2 regions of the Cupriavidus sp. 05N38 genome follow, and region 2 is predicted to be linked to the other one. Evidence: riboswitches for the same ligand, from Rfam matches in the RefSeq annotation. Region 2 holds a riboswitch; the other holds the start of a gene.
The links. A riboswitch is a leader RNA that binds a small molecule or an ion and turns the genes downstream of it on or off. The one in region 2 is predicted to bind S-adenosylmethionine.
Positions count from the first base shown of each region.

Region 1: it holds a riboswitch for S-adenosylmethionine, as region 2 does, so the genes downstream of both, AC1DK4_RS14420 (hypothetical protein) here and AC1DK4_RS19440 (DUF3293 domain-containing protein) in region 2, are expected to answer to the same signal.

Region 1 covers NZ_JBFTNF010000016.1:79,279-84,321, reverse strand. Annotated here, with positions in the region: gene AC1DK4_RS14440 (lysozyme inhibitor LprI family protein) at 1-879, shown strand, start outside; gene AC1DK4_RS14435 (hypothetical protein) at 957-1,274, shown strand; gene AC1DK4_RS14430 (hypothetical protein) at 1,368-1,568, shown strand; gene AC1DK4_RS14425 (hypothetical protein) at 1,557-2,243, opposite strand; gene AC1DK4_RS14420 (hypothetical protein) at 2,246-2,596, opposite strand; SAM riboswitch at 2,749-2,822, opposite strand; gene AC1DK4_RS14415 (DUF2971 domain-containing protein) at 2,844-3,614, opposite strand; gene AC1DK4_RS14410 (recombinase family protein) at 3,845-5,043, opposite strand, start outside.
Region 2 covers NZ_JBFTNF010000026.1:33,015-38,057, forward strand. Annotated here, with positions in the region: gene AC1DK4_RS19435 (methyl-accepting chemotaxis protein) at 122-1,921, opposite strand; SAM-I-IV-variant riboswitch at 2,242-2,347, shown strand; gene AC1DK4_RS19440 (DUF3293 domain-containing protein) at 2,313-2,816, shown strand; partial or broken gene AC1DK4_RS19445 (methionine adenosyltransferase domain-containing protein) at 2,843-3,046, shown strand; gene AC1DK4_RS19450 (ADP-ribosylglycohydrolase family protein) at 3,033-4,178, shown strand; gene AC1DK4_RS19455 (DUF445 domain-containing protein) at 4,200-5,043, shown strand, end outside.

The DNA.
Region 1 (5,043 bases), on a different contig from region 2:
GATGGTGGGCTGAACGGGATTTTTGCTGAGGCCATCCGCAAGACTGGACCGGCGTTCAACGAAGAAATTGCCTACAGGGTATCGGTCCCGGCAGACAAAGAGGAAAGGAAGAACGGGCCGCTTGTTGAAATCACCTTTGTGAATGCCAAAGAAGCATCAAGTAACTTTCGTATGTATGGCGCAGCGTATGGTGCGTTGGCATACACGGTCGCCGATGTCTCGGCATCAAAACGGAACGATGTGAAGTGGGACAAGGCGTACAAGGACGCCGTTGCTCAGGAATGCGGCAAACAGTCGAATCTTGATCTTTGCCGGTGCAGGCTGGACCAGTTCGAACAGGTTTTCAACCAAGACGATTTCCAGCGCATCGGCTACATCGTTCAAACGAAAACTCTGGACCCGGACAAGTACCCCAATTTCATTGCTCTGTCGGACAGCTTGAACAGGCAGTGCCCGCTGCCACAGGGTATCGCCAGCGTTCTGAAGGCATCGGCTGAGGCGGCACCGTCGCCGGTACCTCAGTCCGAAGGGAAGTCCGCTGTCGAAACTGCACCAGCAACAGCAGCGGCAGCACCGCAACCGGCACCGCAGGCACCGACAGCACAGCCGGAAGCATCGACGCCCGCAATTGCAGCCAGCTTTGACTGCGGGAAGGCGTCGTCCAAGATCGAGAAGCTGATCTGTTCGACCCCGGAAACCGCCGACGCTGACCGGCGCCTTGCAGCCGCATACGCCGCCGCCAAGTCGAAATCCGCCGATCCAAGTGCGGCCAAGGCCGATCAGGTGGCATGGATCAAGCAGCAACGCAATGCCTGCGGTGATGCGGCCTGTCTTCTGAAGACGACCGAAGCCCGCATCCAAGCCCTGTCCACGATGTGACGCCGTTCCAAGACTAGACCCGACCGCCGTTCATCGGCGGTTCTTCATTATTCGACCACTGACAACCGGAGAAGTCTATGAAAGCTCAATTGATTATTGGTTTGTTGCTGGCTGCTGGCGCGACGGCAGCGAACGCACACGTCATCGGCACCATCAAGGATGGCAGCGAACGCATCACGCTGACGGACAAGCGTTCATGTGATGGCTGCGAATATGAGGCCAGCACGACCGCGAAGGGCATGAATGCAAACTGGAACTACACGGACATCGACGGCATCATCCAAGTTGACGAATTCGATGGTATTCACCCGGCAGAGTCGCGGAAGTACAACCTTGGCAAAGATGTGCATCTGACTACGTTCGGCAAGAAGTTCATCGGACCGGCTAACGACTAAGCCCACGAGGCTGTCATAGCGGGACGACAGTACGCCGGATGTCGTCCCGGTCGTTCAACCAAGACCAGCGGAGTCTACGGATGGAGAACCTATTTGACGAAAATCTTCGCTGAATCCGACATCGCCATCGACGCCCTTGAAGCCCACATCCGCGACAGCGGCTTGGTTCCTCACAAGGTCCAGCCTGACGGCATCTGGCTACGCACCGAGAACGGCATCGGGTTCCGCGTTTCTATCATCGAGGACCGGAAGTTCTTCCGCATCGGGACTAGACGCACAAGATCATTTTTTTGATGGACTTCCGGTGCCCTGCTCAAAAAATAGGCAATGTTTGTTCATCATGAGATAGGTACACCCGGTATTTGCATCAGGCTTGTCCGATGTATCAACATCACCAGTGATGGTCAGCCGGATTGGTTCATCATCGAATGTGGGATGGTACAGGTAGCCCTTGATAAGACCCCTGAAGAACGTTCGGCCTTCGTGTTTTGCGAAGTTCTCCTTCACGATCTTTTTCACGTAGGTCAGTTGATCTTCCCAAGACCATGTCGATATATCGTCTGGCAGGCGGGTGTTGAAGCGACCGTTTCCACCTGTGACGCAATACAGGGTTATCTGGGTCGGGCGGGAAAGTTCAGGGATCACTTCGATGAAAGGGTGGAAGCATTTCCTTACTTCATCTTCCTCACGTTTGGCTTCGTCCGCACGCCTTTGCTGCATCTGTACATCGTTGGCGGCCATCACCACAGCGAGTTGGTCACTGCCCACGGCGAACCGGCTGGCTTGAATCCTATCCAGCAGCAACGCGTTGCCTTCACCCCACTCAAGCCAGCCATCAAGGGATGCCATGACCTTGCTGAAATTTGAATAGCCAAGTTCAGCAAAGAAATCCTTCGGGGCCAATCCTGACCGGGCCATCACGTCCAGAAGCAGCTTGCCGATGGGATAGTCGGAGAAACGAGGTTTCATGATCAGTCTCCCACACGGTTTTCGAACCGCCCATGCTCGGCATATGGAACAAGGGCAACGAGGAAACTGGCGATGTGCGGCAGGTCGTATGCGTACACCGGAAGCAGACTTTGCTTCATCCAGTGCGCCGAACGGATCACACGAAATCCGCCAATGGCACCGTTCGTGCAGCGCGCAGCTACGGCATCCCGCACTTCATTACGTGGCTTGGTGAAGAGGAAGGAACTGGTGCGGACAGTGCCGGGCAGTCCGGTTAGCAGGACGTGGTCTGGTGGCGGCGTATCCCGTTGGAACTGGAAGTTCTCGAACAGTCTGTCCAAGGAAGGCAGAACACCCAATATCGGCTGTGCCATTTGCATCTCCGTGCCCCGATGATTCCGGCGATCACCGGCCTTCGGGGTAGAGAGGCATGGCGACCCTTTAGCAAGCATTTGTGAGTCGCGCTGCAAGTAGTCATAACTCCGCGACGTAAAACGAAAAAACCCGTTCAGCTTGCAAAAAGCTAAACGGGTCTCCCACGCTTTAGCTGCATTTTTAACGCCCCCGCAAGCTGATCTTCAAATCGGGGCGAAGTGATCCTATCAAGGCAGAATACTGCTGTCAAGCCACGCCGGGATAACTCAAAACAGCCGAATGTGTCACATTTATCGCTGGATATGAGCGCCCTAGATACGCTTCGACGGTCGGCTTGAACCAACCTGCCGCATATGGGCAGACGACGATGCCTTCGATCAGTTCAGCAATGTCGATGTCTACGCGTCGCGAACCGTCCGTGATTGGGTCTTCCAGCATTTCCTTATAGCTGTTGAAGGTCTTGCCAACCGGCAGTTTGAGACCAACTACCAACCGATACTCTCGTTCGTGTTCGTAGAACCGCGCCTTATGGAAGAGGTGTTCGAACCCACTGCTATAGCCATTAGGCTGGAAGTCGTCGCGGCTGTAGTCAATGTATCGGACATTGCCGTCGTGGAAAAGTTGGTCATGGCATGCCCGCAATGCCTGCTTCAGCCGCCCAACGGTTGTCTTGATGGCTATCCCATCGTTGCCGTTGGTGAACGCCTTCCACATCGCATAGGATTCCATGTCGCTTCTATGCCAGCAACTGACTGCGAAGTGGTGTAGGTGCTTGGTATCGTCGGCAACGTCAGCCAGTATGCGGGCACGGACATCTGGTTCGAGGCCGGTGATCGAATCTAGCTGCCGCGTCGTCTCGGCGATAACACCAGCTACACGGGACACCGGAACCCGCAGTTCATACGGCTCCTTCTTGCGCAATTCCAAGGCAGTCGTGAAGTGCAGTTGCTTGCTTTCCAGCATGCCGAAGAACTTCGAAAAATCCGTGTAGTGCCATATCACCTGATCGTCTGGCACTGGTTCATACGGAAGGCATCTGATCATTGGGGTAGCCTATGGATATTCGGTACCCCAATATTAGCCCGGACAGCCCGGTTGATCTGGAAGGAGATCGACTTCCAGATGGCCTTCAGTCATGGATGCCCTGTCCGGTCAACCTATCGTCTTCGCCAGATCGGCAGCAGACGGATGGTAGTACCGTTTCAACATGGTCAGGCTGCGATGTCCCGATACCGCCGCTACCAATATCAGTCCCACGTTCCCAATTCAATGACTGCTACTGAAGGATCATCGAAGGTTGGACTAACGACACTGTACCCGCCTTTCTTGGTTTGGATCAGGAAATGCCTGTCTATATCCCTGCGCGATGCATAACGTCCCCGCCCCCCTCTCCCTTGCTTTCTGGGAGAGGTTTGATACGTCAGCATGTGACTTTCGATACTCGCTTCATCAAACCCACTTTCGATCAGCCCCGCCCTTATACGTTCGATCTGTTCCGGTGTCTTTAGGCTACCTGCCGGATATACTTTCACGACTTCAATCACTCGCCTAATTTGTGCAGCCAGCGCAACACGAACAGCAAACAAGGCTTCGCCATCCAATGATTCCATCCGGGAAATTAAATCACGGATCGTTTCACCGGCCAACTCAAAATCGCGTTTCGCGTCTGCGATGATATTCAGTTCCGCATCAAGTTTCTTTTCCGATTCATTCAGCCGATCTAATTCATCTTCCAAGATACGAATCCTATCAAGGATAACGGCAGGTGCCTTCCCAACGGCGATGGCATCGGTTAGATTTTTCGATTGGTGGCGATTTTCCTCAATTTCTGCCTTCACAGCCTGCAATTGCTCCTCAATCGAAAGTGCACGGTCCTTCGCTTTCGCAGGTTCTGCAACTGCCAAAATCTGCCCCAATTCAAGCCCGCGACAGAATGACAAGAAACTAGTTTCGAATTCCTTATAACCCCACTGGACGGCATAGCAGCCTAATCCACGTCGCGCACCGTCACATACAAGCACTTTCTTTGACGGTCTCTTGGTTTCACTTCCATCGTCATTCTTGACTCGTTTCGCAGCCGCTCCCGCCAGAACCATCGTACTATTGCAGTACCCACACTTAACCACGCCGCTTAATAGATTCGGTACATCAGCGCCCTTCCTAGCCTTACCTCCGCCGAAAGCGTTTTGCGATCGAAGACTTTGCAAGAAGTAGAAATCTTGCTTCGAAATAAGCGCCGGATAATAGTCCACAACCGGATCGCCGTGGGGTACAGCCTTCCCACCTTCAAAAACTGCCGGTTGAAACTCCCCATATAATGCAGGCGAAGTGAGAATCTTCTGAATATAGCTTGAATGCCAGCCGTTTCCATGATTTGAAAATGGCGGAACCGACCGGGCATTCAGGATTTTGGCGATTTGTGACTGCCCCATCCCGTTTTTCGCCG
Region 2 (5,043 bases):
GCCGCTTGCACGGATAAGTACGATTTAGTTTGGGGCGCGCGGCGTGGCGCCGTGGTGCCTCGCGGGCTTGCCCCGCTTCCCGCACCGCTTCCCGCACCGTTGCCCGCCCGCTCTCGCTGCCCTACTCCAGCCTGAACTGCCCCACCACGCCCGCGAGCCCGCCGGCCTGCGCCTGCAGCGCGGCGGCCGCGGCGGTGGACTCCTCCACCAGCGCGGCGTTCTGCTGCACCATCTGGTCCAGCTGGCTCATCGCGCGGTTGACTTCCTGGATGCCGCGCGTCTGCTCGGCCGCGGCGCTGGTGATCGCGGAGACGATGCCGGTCACCTTGCTCACATTGCCCACGATCTCGCTCATGGTGTCGCCGGCGCGGCGCACCTGGCCCGAGCCGGAGCTCACGCTGCCCACGGTCGACTCGATCAGGGTCTTGATCTCCTTGGCGGCCTGGGAGCTGCGCTGCGCGAGCGCGCGCACTTCGCCGGCCACGACCGCGAAGCCGCGGCCTTGCTCGCCCGCGCGCGCCGCTTCCACCGCCGCATTGAGCGCGAGGATATTGGTCTGGAAGGCAATGCCTTCGATCACGCCGATGATGTCGGAGACCTTCACCGCCGCGTGCTCGATCTCGCCCATGGTGCGGATCGCGTCGCTGAGCGCGGTGCCGCCGCTGGCCGCCACGCGCGAAGCGGCAATGGCGGATTCGTCGGCCTGGTGCGCGGAGCTGGCGGACTGCCCCACGGTGGCGGTGATCTCCTCCATCGAGGCCGCGGTCTGCTGGAGGCTGGCGGCAGCGCCCTCGGTGCGGCGGGACAGGTCGACGTTGCCGGCGGCGATCTCGTCGGCGGCGGCGCGCACGGATTCGCTGGCGTCGCGGATCTGGCGCATCACGCCGACCAGCTTGTCGGCGAAGGCGTTGAACGCGCGTGCGATCTGCGCGACTTCATCGCTGCCGTCGGCAGGCAGGCGCTGCGTGAGGTCGCCGTCGCCGGAGCCGATGGCGCTCATGGCGTCGCGGATCTGCGAAAGCCGGCGAAACGAAACTGCGGTCACGCCGGCCACGATGGCGGCGGCCACGCAGGCAATCACCAGCAGTGCCAGCAGCGATGCCATCAGCACGGAACGCATGCCGGCGGTCGCCTCGGCCTTGTCGAGTGCGATCACGGCGATCCAGTCGGTGCCGGCAATCTCGCGCGCGCGCAGCAGCTTGGGCTTGCCGGCCACCTCCACTTGCATCGGCGTGGTAGCGCCCAGCAGCGGGGCGAGCTTGTCGGCGTCCAGCGCGGGCACCAGCTCGGCGATGGGTTTGAGCGTGAGCTTGTCATCGCGGTGCGCGACGATCTGCCCGCCCTTCGTCACCAGGATGCCGAAGCTGTCCGGCGTGGGGTGGATGGACCTGACGTTGGCGATCACGCTGTCCATCGCCACGTCGCCGCCCACCACGCCTTTCACGCTGCCATCGCGCACGATGGGCGCGGCAAACGTCACCACCAGCTTGCCGCTGCTGGCGGCCACGTAGGGCGGCGTCACGATCGGCTTGCCCGCGGCCACGGCCTGCTTGTACCAGGGCCGCGCGGTCGGGTCGTAGTCGGGCTTGAGGCCGCTCGCATCCGAGAAGCGATGGCTCTTGTCGGGGAAGCCCACGTACACCTTGATGAAGCCGCCCGCGTCGGACACCTGCCTGAGCGCGGGAATGGGATCGGGCTGCAGCGCGGCGTCCTGCAGCGAGCTGATCATCTGCGTATGGCTGGCGACCCAGTCCGCAATGGCGTCGGTGTGGCCGGTCTGCACGGCGGCGAGATTGTTGTCGATGGCATCGGCGTTATACGCGCTGGCCACGACATGGTTGAGAACGGCGTTGACGGCTAGCGCCGCCACGACGATGGCCACGGATAGGGCCACGATGCGTGCGCGGAGGGAGGAAAGCATGTGATGGATTCTTCTCTGGTTGGCCCGGGTGGGGCAAGGGGGCTGCCGTGGCTATTACGGTAGGGATGTGGCGGACTTGAGCGCATTGCAGGGACGCACCACGCCGGTGCCAAAACGCGTTCGGAATGCCGGATAAACGGCGGTTTTCGCGGTCGGATTCCCGAACGCGCGGGGTTTGTCCGGCTGCCTCTGCGCGCGCCACCCCGAAAGACATGGCGCGTCTCTTCGCGGGTCCGCTTCGCGTTGCTGCCCGCGCGCTTCGCACCTCGCGCAACCGGCCGGGCGCCCTTGACACCCCCGGGGCCCGCATGTTTCAATCCGTCCCACATTCTGATTTGGGTCGACGCCCATGCCAACCTGCCTTCCCGGGCAAGGTGGATCGCGAGAGCGGATGTGGCTCCTGGAGGAGCAAGCAAGCGGGCAATGCGTCGACCCTCCTTTCACGGAGGGTTTTTTGCTTTCTGGCGCCGGCAATTCAAGTATCGATCCGAAGATCATCCAGGCTTACCGGGAGACGCACTATCACGTCCGCGGCGCGACGCCACTCACGCTGAACGTGGGCGAACCCAATCCTGCGCTGGCCGCGCTGCATGCGGCGGCGGGCGTGGACTGCAGCGCGTTCATCACCGCGTGGAACCCCTTTAGCCAGCAGGAAGACGATCCCGCCGCCAATGCGGTTCGCCAGCAGGCGCTGGTGCGCGAACTGACGCAACTGGGCCTGCGCTGCATCGACGGCATAGGCCAGCATCCGACCAACGGCTGGGATGGCGAGGAGAGCTTCCTGGTGCCCGGCCTGTCACTGGATGCGGCCAGGGCGCTCGGGGCGCGGTACGGGCAGAATGCCGTCGTCTGGAGCGGTGCCGATGCCGTGCCGCAACTGATCCTGTTGCGATAGCGCCCGCGCCGCCTGTGCGGGCTTGCGCCGCGGCGCTGGCGAGTGAATTCGATCTGCGCCCGCAAGGCATCATCGAGACGCCGGATCCGCTGCGCCCGATCTACTATCCAACTGCGGCGTACGGCCATTTCGGGCGCGAAGACCTGAGCCTGCCGTGGGAAGCCGTGACTGAACAAAACAAGTCTGAACAAAGCAAGTCTGAACAAAGGAATCTGCATGAACTCGCCTGATTGGATGCATCCCGTGATGCCCGGCACTGCGGCCAACGTTTCCGCACCAAGCCGCTTTCGCGGCTGCCTGCTCGGCGGTGCCGTCGGCGATGCGCTCGGCGCGCCGGTGGAATTCATGTCGCGCGAGGAGATCGTGGAGGAATTCGGGCCGCAGGGCATCACCGGCTACGCCCGCGCCTACGGTGGCTTCGGCACCATCACCGACGACACGCAGATGACGCTGTTTACCGCCGAAGGTTTGCTGCGCGCCTGGGTGCGCGGCAGCGGGCGTGGCGTCGGCAGCTATACCGGGGTGACGGCGCGCGCCTACCTGCGCTGGCTGCAGACGCAGGGCATGCAGCCCGCCGCGACGATCAGCATGGGCGGCGCGCCGGGCTGGCTGTTCCAGCACAAGGCCCTGCACAGCCGCCGCGCGCCGGGCAACACCTGCCTTGCCGCGCTGGCTGCGATGAACAGCCTCGGCGAGCCCGCGCGCAACCACAGCAAGGGCTGCGGCGGCGTGATGCGCGTGGCGCCCGCGGGCCTCTTTGTCTGGCGGCGTTCCCAGCTGCGCTCCCCCGAGCAGGCATTCGAGCTCGGCACCAAGCTGGCCGCCCTGACCCACGGCCACCCGACCGGGTCGCTCACCGGTGGCGTGCTCGCCGCGATGATCGGCGAACTGGCGGGCGGCGCGACGCTGGCCGCCGCGCTGGACGCGGCCAAGGCCTGCCTCGCCACGCATCCCGATCACGAGGAAACGCTGCAAGCCATCGAACAGGCCGAGGCGCTCGCCGCCGCCGGCGCCGCACATGACGACGCCATCGCCGCGCTTGGCGAAGGCTGGGTCGCGGAAGAAGCGCTGGCCATCTCGATCTATTGCGCGCTGGTCGCGCGGGATTTCCGCCATGGCGTGGTGCTCGCGGTGAACCATGACGGCGACTCGGATTCCACCGGCGCGATCACCGGCAACCTGCTGGGTGCGTTGCTGGGCGAGGAGGCGATTCCCCCGCATTGGCTCGAGCCCCTGGAGCTGCGCGAAGTGATCGCCGAGATCGCCGAAGACCTGTGCGCGTTTCCCACCTGGGATATCGGCATCGATTCGAAGGATGAGAAGCTGGTGCAGCGGATTTCGACGAAGTATCCTGCCTCCTGACCGCACCATTCCGGACCACGCATGCAGCAAGAGAAGGAACTCCGCTCCGCAAAGCGCAAGGCGCTCGCGCTGCTGTTGCTCGCCTTCGCCGTCTTCGTCGCCACGGTATTGCTGCCGCATGGCTTTCTGACCGACTGGGTGCGCGCGGCGGCGGAAGCCGCCATGGTGGGTGGCCTGGCGGACTGGTTCGCGGTGGCTGCGCTGTTCCATCGCATCCCGCTGCCGGGGCTGGCCGGGCATACCAATATCATCATCCGCAAGAAGGACGATATCGCCGACGGCCTTGCCACCTTCGTCAGGGACAAGTTCCTCGACGTGCCATCCATCGTCGCGCTGATCGGCAAGCACGACCCCGCGCAGGTGGTGGCGCAGTGGCTGGCGTCGCCGGCCAATACGCGGGAGATCGGCGATGTGGTGGCCAGGGCGGCCGGCACGCTCCTCGATGTGATGGACGAGAAGAACATCCAGGACCTGATCCGCAACGCCGCGCACACCATGATCGGCAAGGTGGACCTGTCCCGCTCGGCCGCCACCATCCTCGAGAGCCTGACCGAGAACGGACGCCACCAGGCGCTGCTGGACGAATCGCTCGCGCAGCTGATCGCCCTGCTGAACGAGCCGGCCACGCGGGCCTTTATCTCGGAGCGCATCGTGGAGTGGCTCAAGAGCGACCACCCCAGGAAGGAGCGGCTCCTGCCCAGCGAATGGATCGGCAGCAACGGCGCCGACCTGATCGCCGCCGCGCTCGGGCGCGTGCTGGGGCAGGTGGAGGCCGACGACAGCCACCAGCTGCGCAAGGCGTTCGATACGGCCGTGCAGAAGCTGATCGCGCGCCTGAAGGACGATCCCGCCTTCCATGCCAGGG